Regions from separate parts of the Solwaraspora sp. WMMD406 genome, predicted to be linked through region 1. Evidence: riboswitches for the same ligand, from Rfam matches in the RefSeq annotation. Region 1 holds a riboswitch; each other region holds the start of a gene.
What was found. A riboswitch is a leader RNA that binds a small molecule or an ion and turns the genes downstream of it on or off. The one in region 1 is predicted to bind cyclic di-AMP.
Positions count from the first base shown of each region.

Region 1 (4,249 bases):
CCGACACAGGCCGAGTTCGAGGACGATCTGTCCGAGCGGGCCGACTTCCGGGACTTCCTGCGGGCCTGGTGGCCACGGCTGCTCCCCCGGCACGTGTTGGCCTGGCTGGCCCGGCCGGAACGGCTGCGCCGGTACGCGCGCGGCGTGCTGGACCCGGCGGAGGTCGCACTGCTCGGGGCTTCCTGGCAGGACGTGCCGCAGCGGGGTCCGACCATCGCCGACGTGGCGTTGCTGGACGAGTTGGACGAGATGCTGGGTCGGCCGCCGCAACCGCGCCGCCAGCGGCGGGATCCGTTCCAGGTCGCCGCCGGGGTCCGGGAGGTGACGACGTTCGCGGACCGGGAGCGGGCCGCGCGGGCGATGGCCGCCGAGCGGCCCGCCGACTACCGGGAGTACGCCCACGTCGTGGTCGACGAGTCGCAGGACGTCTCGCCGATGCAGTGGCGGATGATCGGGCGTCGGGGGCGGCTCGCTTCCTGGACGGTGGTCGGGGATCCGGCGCAGACGTCGTGGACCGGGGATCCGGTCGAGCTGGCCCAGGCCCGGGACCGGGCGTTGGGGCGGCGGCCGCGACGGGAGTTCGTGCTGACCACCAACTACCGCAATCCGGCGGAGATTTTCGAGTTGGCGGCCGGGGTGATCCGGGAGATCGCGCCCGACGCCGTACTGCCGGCGGCGGTACGGTCCACCGGCGTGGTGCCACGGCAGGACCGGGTCGCGGCGGCGGCGCTGCCTGCGGCGGTACGCGACGCGGCGACCGCACTGCTCACCGCGGTGGAGGGGACGGTGGGGGTGATCGCGCCGTTGGCCCGGCACGAGGAGGTGGCCGGCTGGCTCGAGGGCTTCGCCGACCCCCGGCTGCGGGTGGTGTCGAGCTTGCAGGCCAAGGGCATGGAGTACGACGGGGTGGTGCTGGTCGGCGGCGCCGAGATCCGTACGGAGTCGGAGGCAGGTGTGCGCACGCTCTATGTCGCACTGTCCCGCGCGACTCAGCGGCTGATCACCATCGACGAGGCACGGGACGACTCGGTCGGACTCGGCGAGGTCCCCGGCCGGTAGGCGGGTTTCGACTCGGCGGGACGACTTGGCGAGACGACTCGGCCGACTTCACCACCGCTCTTTATTGCACATATAGCGATGTGCGCATTAATCTGCTGTTGGTGGGCCGGACGACGGAAGGTGGCGAGCGTGGGCGCGGGACACGATCACGGCGCGAGCGCCGCCGGCCTGCGGCACCGGGGGCGACTCTGGGCAGCGTTCGTCCTGTTGGCGGTCTTCATGGTCGTCGAAGCGGTGGCCGCGCTGCTGACCGGCTCCCTCGCGCTGCTCTCCGACGCCGGTCACATGTTCACCGACGTCCTGGGCATCGGAATGGCCCTGGCCGCGATCACCGCGACCCGCCGACCCACTGACGATCCGCAGCGCACCTTCGGCCTCTACCGGTTGGAAGTGCTGGCCGCCCTGACCAACGCGATCCTGCTCGGCGGGGTCGCGGTCTACGTACTGGTCGAGGCGGTCCGCCGGTTCGCGGCACCGGAGCCGGTGCCGGCCGGACCGATGCTGGTGGTGGCCTTGGCCGGACTGGTGGCCAACGTGGTCGCCTTCGCCCTGCTGCGGGCCGGCGCGCGGGACAACATCAACGTACGCGGCGCCCACCTCGAAGTCTTCGGTGACCTGATCGGGTCGGTCGGCGTGATCGCCGCCGCGCTCGTGATCGCCACCACCGGCTGGTGGTACGCCGATCCGGCGGTCGCCGTCGGTGTGGGTCTGTTCATCCTGCCGCGCACCTGGCGACTGGCCACCGCCGCGATCCGGATCCTGGTGCAGGCCGCCCCGAAGCACCTGGACGTGCCGCGGGTGCGGGACTGTCTGGCGGCCGTACCCGGGGTGCGGGACGTGCACGACCTGCACGTCTGGACGCTCACCTCGGGGATGGAGGTGGCCTCGGCGCACCTGACCGTGGAACCGGCGGCCGAGATCGGCGGGGTGCTACGCGACGCCAGAACAGCTTTGCACCGCGAGTTCGGGATCGATCACGCTACGCTACAAGTCGAACCTCCGACACCGACCGACGCCTGCGGACCGACCCACTGGTGATTAGTGGATGCTTAAATCTCGTGACCTTCCCGCGACACTAGCCACCTCGCTGATCTGATATTTCCTATTAATCTGGACAAAACATGTTGGTCAATGTCGAGACAGGAGCCTCCACAGCCGGTAGTCTCGGCTCCGGCCACCGTCAGGGCGGCGCCCCTCCGGCGCTCGCGGGGGCCGTCGCCTAATCGCCTCACGGCGAGCCGGGGAACCACGTTCCTGGGGTGCATCCGCGCCAGCGGTAGGGATCTTCCGTCCCGAACCCGTCAGCTAACCCGGTCGGCGGCTGACGGAAGGAACTCCGCACGTGACATCCACAATTGACAGGAGAGCCCGGTTCGGGTTACTCGCGGCGCTGACCGTGGTCCTGATCGCGATCACCGGGGCCCCGCCGGGCCCGTCCGCCGAAGCGGCACCGCCGACCCGCGCCCCCGCCGACGCCGACGACGAGGGCGGCACGCCCAGCCTGCGCAAGGAACTCGACGCGGCGTCCAAAGGCTGGATCGACGCGAAGGCAGCGCTCGACCACTCGACCAAACGCGAACGGCAACTGACCGAACAGTTGACCGGGATCGAGGCCGACCTGAGGGTGCGCAACGACAACGTCGGGCAACTCGTCGACCGCGCGTACCGTAACGGCCGGCTGGGACCGGTCTCCGCGTTGCTCAACAGCACCTCGCCGGAAGGCTTCCTGGACCGGGCGGCCGCGCTGAGCGCCGTGACCGCCAACGAGGAAAAGCAGCTGCGTGAGCTGTACCGCACCCGCGACCAGGTCACCCGGTCGAAGGCTGCCATCGACCACGAGATCCGCGAGCAGCGAAAGCAGCTCACCATCATGGATCAGCGCAAGAACCAGGCCGAGCGGGCGCTCGCCGTCGCCATCGCCGCCGAGGAACGTGCCGAGGCCGAACGGGCCGCCGCAGCCGAGCGAGCCGCCAGCAGCTCGTCCGGGTCGTCGTCGTCCGGGTCGTCGTCGTCCGGGTCGTCGTCGTCCGGGTCGTCGTCGTCCGGGTCGTCGTCGGGCTCGAGCAGCGCGTCCGCCACGCCGGCACCACGCAACGCGAACGGCTCATGGCCCTCGGAATCGTGCAGCATCAACGACCCGACCACCTCGGGCTGCATCACGCCACGGACCCTGCATGCGCTCAACCAGGCGAAGGCGGCGGGTTTCACCCGATACGTCTCCTGCTTCCGTAACGGCGGCTCGGGTGAGCACCCGAAGGGACGCGCCTGCGACTTCGCAGCCCAGCCGAACGGCTTCGGTGGGGCCGCCAGCGGTGGGGACAAGACCTACGGCGACAACCTGGCCAACTACTACATCAACAACGCCGACCGACTCGGCGTGCTCTACGTGATCTGGTACAAGCGCATCTGGCTGCCGAGCAGCGGCTGGAAGGCGTACAGCGGCGCGGGCGGCGACCCGTCCAGCGACCACACAAACCACGTTCACCTCTCCGTCTACTGATCGGGCAGCGCGGCACGAGACGCGGCACGAAGGCGGGCTCACCGGTACCGGTGAGCCCGCCTTCGTGCCGCGTCCACGTCCGAAATCAATAGCACCCCGTCGCGGAGGGCAAGACCCTGTCGCCGACCGTCCACAGTTGACAATCTGTCGCTGAGAGCGCTCTTTCGACATGAGAGAGCATGGCCGCTCACCAGCGTAATCATCGACCCAACAGCCCGTGAGAGCGCTCTCTCAGGCGTTTATATAGCACCACCGGCCGCACTGTCAACAGAGACGACCCACCGGTCCGGAACTTCGAAAAAACCGGTGCCCGGACATTGACAGAGGTCTGCCGCTCTGGTGACCTCCTGGCAATAACTCATTAATGGGCGTGAAATTTCTTACCGACATCGACGCGCCCGATCAAACCGGAGGCACCATGAACCTGTCGATCCGTGGAGTGGGATCCGGCCGCGTCCCACGCCGGCTCCTGGCCGCCACCGCCGCCACGGCGTTGGTGGCCAGCGGGCTGATCTTCGGCGTACTGCGTACCGCCGATGCCGCCACCGTCGGTGCCGGCAGCTACACCACGACCCGGCCCGCCGGCGCGGCAGCCCCCACCGCCTGCGGCACCATCGCCACCAACCCCCGGCAGTACGTCACCGCCAACGCCCCCGCCGGCGCGGTACCCACCAATGACTGGTGGTCGTC
Region 1 covers NZ_JARUBF010000001.1:2,829,370-2,833,618, reverse strand. The annotation lists gene O7632_RS12900 (AAA family ATPase) at 1-1,059, shown strand, start outside; gene O7632_RS12895 (cation diffusion facilitator family transporter) at 1,189-2,097, shown strand; cyclic di-AMP (ydaO/yuaA leader) riboswitch at 2,266-2,395, shown strand; gene O7632_RS12890 (hypothetical protein) at 2,402-3,559, shown strand; gene O7632_RS12885 (glycosyl hydrolase) at 3,978-4,249, shown strand, end outside.

Region 2 (4,249 bases), 2.3 Mb from region 1:
TGCGGAAACACCCAGAACACCCGGTCCCGCTCTCGACGCAGCACGCCAGCGGTGACCAGCCCGTCGAGGATCCGGGGGACCAGCTTGTGGGACAACTCGACGATCCAGTGTTCGACCGGGTGCGGGTCGGCGGCCCTGATGGTTGCCGCGGCCCGGTCGAGATGACGACGATCGGCTTCCGCCGGCCCGGCCGTCGCAGCCGCGACCGTACCGTCGGGATGGACGGTGCCCGCATCGTCGGGGTGGACGGTGCCCGCATCGTCGGGGTGGACCGTACCGTCGGGGTGGACCGTACCGTCGGGGTGGACGGTGACCGCACCGTCGAGGGCGAGATCGAGCAGGATGGCTCCACTGACGGCGTAGTCCAGCTCGGGCGATCCGACTATCGGGTCACCTGACTGGTCGTCGTAGGCGAGCAGGGTGAGTTCCTCGGCCAGGATGAGCGCACTCATGACGTCACGCTAACCCGGTCTGACGGTATGCGCCCGCGACACCGTCTTGAAGGTTCGGCGGCGATTCCAATAAGGTGGGAGCCCGACCGCTGCGGATGTCGGCCTCCGTTCCCCCGCCCGCGAGGCCCCGGCGATCGTTAATGAAGGAGTCGCTGCCAATGGCACGTGTGCTCACCCATTCGCACACCCGAGATTACTCTCGGTCGCAATTCGGATACGTGAAGCGTTCATTGGTGATCTCGGGCCGAGCAATCCTGGCCGTGCTGGTGCCGCTGGTCTTGACGCTGCTGCCGGCCGTCCCGGCTCAGGCGGAGCCCACGCTGGCCGAGATCGAGGCCGAGCTCGACGCTCAGTGGCTGAAGCTCGAACCGGTCATCGAGCAGTACAACAAGGTGCACAGCGAACTTCGGGCCAATCAGAAGAAGGCCGCCGACCTGGACGAGCGGATCCGTCCGCTGTCGCTGCAGGCCGACCTCGCCGCCGACGAGATCGGCGAGGTCGCGAACCGCTATTACCGTACGGGTCCGTCGAGCGAGCTCAACGCCTTGCTGACAACGGGGTCGCCGACCAGTCTCGCCGATCAACTCCTCGTGCTCGACCGGCTGACCAAGCAGCGGCATGAGCAGATCGCTGCGGTGCTCGCCACCCGGGACGAATATCTGGCGCAGAAGCGGACCCTCGACGAGCTCATTGCCACCCAGCAGCAGCAGGACGCCGAACTCGCGGCCAAGCGTAAAGCGATCGACGCGGAGATCGACCGCTTGGAGCAGATGCGTACCGCCGCGTACCGGACGGCGAGCACGAGCGGAGGCTCCGGCGCGTCGGGGCCCTGTCCGGCGGTGTCGGTCGGTGGTGCGGCCGGAACCGCGGTCCGGACGGCGTGTGCCCAACTCGGCAAGCCGTACGTCTGGGGGGCCACCGGGCCGAACGCATTCGACTGTTCCGGCCTGACCCAGTACGCCTGGGCGCAGGCGGGCGTACGGCTGACTCATTACACCGGTGCCCAGTGGAACGAGGGCCGTTCGATCAGCCGTTCGGAGGCCAGACCGGGCGATTTGGTCTTCTTCTTTAGTGATCTACATCACGTGGGTTTGTACATCGGAAACGGTCTCATGGTGCACGCGCCCCGCGCGGGACAGCCGGTGCAAATGGAGAACATCGATCACATGCCGGTCGCTGGATTCCGGCGCGTGGGTTGATCGTGCAGGTCGGCGGCAGGGGTGGTGCGGCGCGGCGATAGTCGGTCGGCGAGCGGGCCGCTCGGGTGGGTCGTCTCGATATCAGGCGGCCCACCCGCTTCATTCGAACGTTTGATCGACGAACAGCGATACTAATTGCGATCGTACGTTCACGCAAAGAAATGAGTAGTCTAGTCGCTTGCGTCTGAAGAACGCCACTCTCTACTCTTGGGGATCGTCGAGTCGGGAGGACGCCAGCCACCCCGGTTGGCCTCGGCCCGACACCGCCGAATCGTCGCGCACAACGAACCGGGGACCCAGGCACCTCGGGGTGAGTCCGCAGCTTCCCTGCGGTAGGGCGTCTCTCTTCCGCCCGAACCCGTCAGCTAACCCGGTAGGCGGTCTGGGGAGAAGGAGTCCGGTGGCTAGGAAAGCCCTGCGGCTGAGCTCCGAGTGGCCCGACCGGGACCGCGAGCCGCGCCAGCCACGCCGTACCCGTCGACGGTTCGTCGACGCCGCGCTCGCCGTCACCACCGGTGTCGGTCTGCTGTTGACCGCGGCACCGGTCCAGGCCCAACCGACCGTCGCGCAGATCGAAGCCCAGATCGACGAGGTGTGGGCCGAGCTCGAGCCCACGATCGAACGGCACAACGCGGTCCGCCAGGACCTCAACGCCAAGAAGAAGCAGGCGAAAGCACTCGCCGACAAGATCCAGCCGCTGCAGATTCAGATCGATCTGGCCATGGACCGGGTCAGTGAGTTCGCCGCCCGGTCATACAAGGGCGGCAGCCCTTCGATGGTCAACGCGATCCTGACGAACGGCACCCCGACCGCCCTCGCCGACCAGCTCGAGCTGCTCGACCAGTTCGCCCGTCGGCAGGCCCGCGACGTGCAGGCGGTGGTCGACCTCAAGGAGGAGTACGCCGCCCAGAAGGAACCGCTCGACGCGCTCGTGGTCGAGTTGACCCGTACCGAAGCGCAGTTGGCGGCCAAGGCCAAGGAGATCGACGCCGAAGTCGACCGGCTGCAGGACCTGCGGCTCGAGGCGTACGGGTCGACCACCACGCTCGGCTCGCTGCGCCCGGCGCCCTGCCCGGCGAGCTACCCGGGCGGCGCGGCGGGCAAGGCGGTCACGTTCGCCTGCGCGCAGATCGGCAAACCGTACGTCTGGGGGTCCGGGGGTCCGAACAGCTACGACTGTTCCGGACTGACCTCGGCCGCGTGGCGACAGGGTGGCGTCTCGCTGCCGCACAACGCCGCCCGGCAACGTCAGGTGATCCCGAGCGTCAGCCGATCCGAACTCCGTCCCGGCGACCTGATCTTCTACTACAGCGGTCTGTCGCACGTCGGCATGTACGTCGGCGACGGATGGATCGTGCACGCCTCACGCGCCGGTGAACCGGTCCAGATGCGCAAGATCGGTTCTGACGTTCACAGCTACGGCAGGCCCGGATAGCTCCACTCCTCCCCATGGCCTGGCGCACGCCGCAGATTCCCCCGTCGTGCGGCGGCACCGGCCACCAGGAAAGGCGTCCTCCCAGGTCTCCCCCCGGCTTGGGAGGGCGCCTTTCGCCATCTGGCTCAGCCGGTTGGCCAGGTCCGCCACTGCTTCCACGAACGGCTCGGAGTCGGTCCACGTTGCCCCTGGTAGCGCGAACCGTAGACCGACGATCCGTAGGGGTGTTCGGCGGCGGAGGAGAGCCGGAAGATGCACAGCTGGCCGATCTTCATCCCCGGCCACAGCTTGATCGGCAGGTTGGCGACGTTGGAGAGCTCCAGCGTGACGTGGCCGGAAAATCCTGGATCGATGAAGCCGGCGGTCGAGTGGGTCAGCAGCCCCAGCCGCCCCAGGCTCGACTTGCCCTCCAGCCGGGCGGCGAGCGCGTCGCCCAGGGAAACGACCTCGAGTGTGGAGGCGAGGACGAACTCGCCGGGGTGCAGCACGAATGGGTCGCCCGCCGGGACCTCGACCTGGGACGTCAGGTCGTCCTGTCGGGTCGACGGGTCGATGTGGGTGTAGAGGTGGTTGTTGAAGACTCGGAAGTAGCGGTCGAGCCGGACATCGATGCTGGACGGCTGGATGAGTGCGGGCTCGAACGGATCGAGCGACAGGTTGCCGTTCTTGGTCTCCGCGACGATGTCCCGGTCGGAGAGGAGCATCGTCACACCATAGCGACCGTGCCGCGCGCAGCGGGCACGGGCAGCGCGTTCGCTGGATATTCGAACACATGTTCGATAGGCTGTCGGCATGGCGACCTGGTCCGAGTTCGCAGCCGACGAGCCCCGGCTGGCCACGGCGATCCGACTCCTCATGCAGCAGTACGGTCCCGGCCTTGGCTACCTCGCCACGGTCCGGGCCGACGGCGGCCCGCGTGTGCACCCGGTCTCCCCGGTGATCACCCAGCACGGGTTGTTCTGCTTCATCATCGACTCGCCCAAGCGTCGAGACCTGGAGCGCGACGGCCGCTACGCGCTCCACTCGTTCCCGCCGGAGGAGAGCGACGACGAGGCCTACCTGGCCGGGCGGGCGCATCCGGTCGACGACGTCGCCCGGGTGGCCCGGCTCGCCGGCGAGCTGGGGGCGTCGCCACACGTCGACTGGCGGCTGTTCGAGTTCAC
Region 2 covers NZ_JARUBF010000001.1:534,562-538,810, reverse strand. The annotation lists gene O7632_RS02320 (GPP34 family phosphoprotein) at 1-452, opposite strand, end outside; gene O7632_RS02315 (C40 family peptidase) at 593-1,651, shown strand; cyclic di-AMP (ydaO/yuaA leader) riboswitch at 1,906-2,046, shown strand; gene O7632_RS02310 (NlpC/P60 family protein) at 2,052-3,086, shown strand; gene dcd (dCTP deaminase) at 3,212-3,790, opposite strand; gene O7632_RS02300 (pyridoxamine 5'-phosphate oxidase family protein) at 3,879-4,249, shown strand, end outside.
Region 2: another riboswitch for cyclic di-AMP. It lies ahead of O7632_RS02310 (NlpC/P60 family protein); the one in region 1 lies ahead of O7632_RS12890 (hypothetical protein).

Region 3 (4,249 bases), 1.6 Mb from region 1:
TCTCGTCCGGGACCTATACACAATCAAGCCCGCCGATACATCGGCGGGCTGGGTGAGGCTGTCGGTCGAACCGGCGTCGCGGTCCTGACTTGTCGGCGATTCCACGTCGTAACAATCGGGGACTAGCGTGGGGACGGGGAGGGCAACCCCCGTCCCCACCATCAGTTACTCACACGCACGAGTGGAATGGCGTCCAGGTCGTGCGTGACGCGCGGGAGCCGGGCCACGCGAGTGGCTCTGGTTCCACCTCCTCTCGACAGGTGGTGCGTGGCTGGCGGCGGAGTCCGGGCTGGCCCGCCGCCAGCCGTACGGCTGAGCGGTCGGCGCGGATGAGGCAAGGCCTCGTCGCGCCATACGTAGTTCACCGTTCGGGGTGCACATCCATCAATGGAAGCGCTCCCATGGGAGGACTGTAGCCTGAGTCACGAGTTTGCGAAAGTCCAAAGCCTGATCAGCTCACGAAATGAAGGCGTGACGAGACGGTTACGACCTGGATCAGAGGCGGACGATCACCGGAAACCCTTCCGACATCGACCGTTGGCCCGCCGGACCAGGCCGGGACGCCCGCAGGACGGACGAGTCAGCGACCGAACTTCTCGACCTGGGCGGTCGCACCGGCGACGATCAGCAACGCGTCCGGCGGGATCACCGTCTCCGGGCCGGCGTAGCGGAAGTCCGCGTCCCGCTCCTTGATTCCGACCACGGTGATGCCGTACTGCTGGCGCAGCCGTGACCGGGCCAGCGTCTGGCCGGCCGCCTGCGGCGGGGCACAGACCTTGGCGATCGCGAACCCGTCGTCGAACTCGATGAAGTCGATCATCTTGCTGGCCAGCAGGTGCGCCACCCGGTCGCCCATGGCCGCCTCGGGGAAAATCACGTGATCCGCGCCGACGGACGCCAGGATGCGCCCGTGCTTGGCGGTGATCGCCTTCGCCCAGATCTCCGCCACACCGACCTCGGTCAGCGCCACCACGGTGAGGATGCTCGCCTCGATGTCCGAACCGATGCCGACAACAGCCCGGCGGTATCCACCCACGCCCAGTTGCCGCAGCACCGCCTCGTCGGTGGCGTCGGCTTCGACCGCCCGGGGCAGCCGGTCCGCCCAGTGCTGCACCCGCTTGGGATGGTCGTCGATGCCGAGGACCTCGTGACCGAGCCGCCGCAGCGAACCGGCGACCTGTCCGCCGAACCGGCCGAGACCGATGACCACGACCGGATCATCGGTCGGTGCCTCAGGATCGGAGGAACCCGGTGCCCCGGGGTCGGAGGAACTCTGTTCCGGCACGCCACGCCCCCACCCTGCCGTCGATGGACCGGACTGATAAACAAAACGCCTTTATGAGACCTTATCCCTTCAAAGCGTGATCGTGGAGTGGGATGGCATCACCCATCCGGCAACCCCCGGTGCACCCTCGAATGCAGACAGTGGACGTTACCGAAAGCGTTGTCCGTTAACGTGATTTTGCTGCTCAGTGACGCCCATCGAGGTGTCGAAGCCGCTCACCGATCCGGTAAGCTTGCCGGCGGTCTCCGCCCGGTGGCGCCCCCCGGTGCCGGCGGTGACCGCCGCCCAATCACCCTCCGGGGTGAGCCGGGGAACCAGGTTCCACTGGGGTGAATCCGCGATCACGCGGTAGGGATCGTTCCGTCCCGAACCCGTCAGCTAACTCGGTCGGCGGCCAAGGAAAGGAACAGGATGACCGCACCCCTCCGCCGGCGGTTCACGCTGGCCTCGGCGCTCGTCGCCGTCACCGCCCTGCTCGCCGGCGGCCTCGTCGCCCCGTCTTCCGCCGCCGCCGCGCCGTCCACGCCGGAGGGCGAAGGCGCGCCCCCGCTGCTGAGTGAAGTGCTGGACTCCACCGGTCGCGGATTCGTCGAAGCCAAGGCTGCCGTCGAGGAGTCCCGCAAGCGACAGCTGCAGCTCAGCCTCGAACTGGAGAAGGTCGAGGACCGCCTGGCGGCGCTAACTCCGCAAATCGGGCAGGTCGCCTCCAACTCCTACCGGCTGGGTCGGATCACCCCGGTCATGGTGCTACTCAACAGCGCCAGCCCGGACGATCTGCTGGACCGGGCCGAAGGCCTGGACATGATCGCCATGCACGACAACAAGCGGGTACGGGAACTCAACGAGGCTCGGGAGCAGGCCGAGCGGGCCAAGGCCGCGATCGACGCCGAGGTGGCCCGCGAGGAGCAGCAACTCGAAGTGATGGCCCGGCAGAAGCGGGAGGCCGAGAAGGCGCTGCAGCTGGTCGGAGCGGTGGCCACCAACGGTTTCGTCTCGGCGACCTCACCGGTGGCCGCCCAGGCGCCACGCAACTCGGACGGCTCCTGGCCCTCGCAGTCGTGCAGCCTGGACGACCCCACCACGAACGGTTGCATCACCCCACGCACGATGCACGCGCTCAACGAAGCCAAGAAGGCCGGGTTCACCCGCTTCGTCTCCTGCTTCCGGCCAGGTGGCCCGTTCGAACACCCGAAGGGCCGGGCCTGCGACTTCTCGATGCAGTCCAGTGGCTTCGGCGGAGACGCGACCGGCGACGCCCGGCTCTACGGCAACAACCTGACCGCGTTCCTGGTCCGCAACGCCGACAAGCTCGGCATCCTCTACGTCATCTGGTACCGCCAGTTCTGGTCCCCGACCACCGGCTGGAGTTCCTACAGCGGCGCCGGGGGCGACCCGAGCAGCGACCACACCAACCACGTACATCTGTCTCTGCTGTGACGGGTGCCGCGCCGGCCGGTCTGGACGACCCGACCGGCGCGGCACCTCGAACAGGCGTGGACGGCGGCACCTCGAACAGGCGTGGAGGGTAGGACGGTGCCGCCAGCCGGTCAGTCCGTGCGGGCCGAACGACGCACCGGGGACCGGCCCGCCGGCTGCTGCGGCGGCGGCCCGGACGGACCAGCGGTCGGGATCGTCTTGGTCACCGGCTTGTCGGCGGCGACGGTGATCGGCTCGCCGTGGTGGGTCAGGTCGATGCTGGCGTTCGGGTCGCCGTCGCGCAACGAGTACGTGACCTCGTCGCGCTGGACGGACACCCGCAACCGCATCCCCCGCCACATCATGGCGAACTCCAGCCGGTTGATCCGTTGCGGCAACCGGGGTGCGAAGGAGAGTTCACCGGTGTGGTCCCGCATCCCGCCGAACCCGGCCACCAAGGCGATCCACGCCCCGGCGAGCGCCGCGACGTGGATGCCGTCCCGGGTGTTGCGGTTGATGTCGTGCAGGTCCATCAACGCCGCCTCGCCCATGTAGTCGTGGGCGAGTTCGAGATGTCCCGTCTCGGCGGCGATCACCGACTGGGTGCACGCCGACAGCGACGAGTCACGAACCGTACGGCGCTCGTAGTAGGCGAAGTTGCGGACCTTCTCCTCGTCGGTGAAGGCGTCCCCCCGCCAGTGCATCGCCAACGCCAGGTCGGCCTGCTTGACCACCTGCTTGCGGTAGAGATCGAAGTACGGATAGTGCAGCAGCAGCGGATAGTGGTCCTGCGGGGTGCCCTGGAAATCCCACTCCTGATGCCGGGTGAACCCGGCCGACTGCGGATGCACCCCGAGTTCGTCGTCGTACGGAATGTGCATCGACAGCGCCGCGTCCCGCCAGGCGGCAGTCTCCTCGTCGTCGACGCCGAGCACCCAGGCCCGGTCGGCGTACCGCAGTGCGCAGTCGGCCGCCGACAGCAGGTTCCGCTGCGCCATCAGATTGGTGTAGATGTTGTCGTCCACGACCGCGGTGTACTCGTCCGGCCCGGTCACCCCGTCGATGTGGAACCGCCCGTGCCGGTCGTGGTGCCCGAGCGAACGCCACAGCCGGGCCGTCTCGACCAGCAGTTCGAGACCGATCTCGCGTTCGAACTCGGCGTCTCCGGTTGCCTGCACGTAGCGCCGGACCGCGTCGGCGATGTCCGCCGCGACGTGGAAGGCGGCGGTGCCGGCCGGCCAGTACGCCGAACACTCCTGCCCCCGGATGGTGCGCCACGGGAAGGCCGCCCCGTTGAGCCCGAGCATCCGGGCCCGTTCCCGCGCCTGGTCCAGGGTCGAGTGCCGCCAGCGCAGCACCGAGGCGACCGCCGCCGGCTGGGTGTAGGTCAGCACCGGCAGCACGAACATCTCGGTGTCCCAGAACGCGTGCCCGTCGTACCCGGGACCGGTCAGACCCTTGGCCGCGATCGGCCGCTGCTCGGCGCGGGCCCCGGCCTGCAGCACGTGGAACAGGCCGAAGCGGACCGCCTGCTGGATCTCCGGGTCC
Region 3 covers NZ_JARUBF010000001.1:1,197,901-1,202,149, reverse strand. The annotation lists gene O7632_RS05390 (TrkA family potassium uptake protein) at 581-1,204, opposite strand; cyclic di-AMP (ydaO/yuaA leader) riboswitch at 1,558-1,694, shown strand; gene O7632_RS05385 (hypothetical protein) at 1,697-2,722, shown strand; gene O7632_RS05380 (glycoside hydrolase family 65 protein) at 2,833-4,249, opposite strand, start outside.
Region 3: another riboswitch for cyclic di-AMP. It lies ahead of O7632_RS05385 (hypothetical protein); the one in region 1 lies ahead of O7632_RS12890 (hypothetical protein).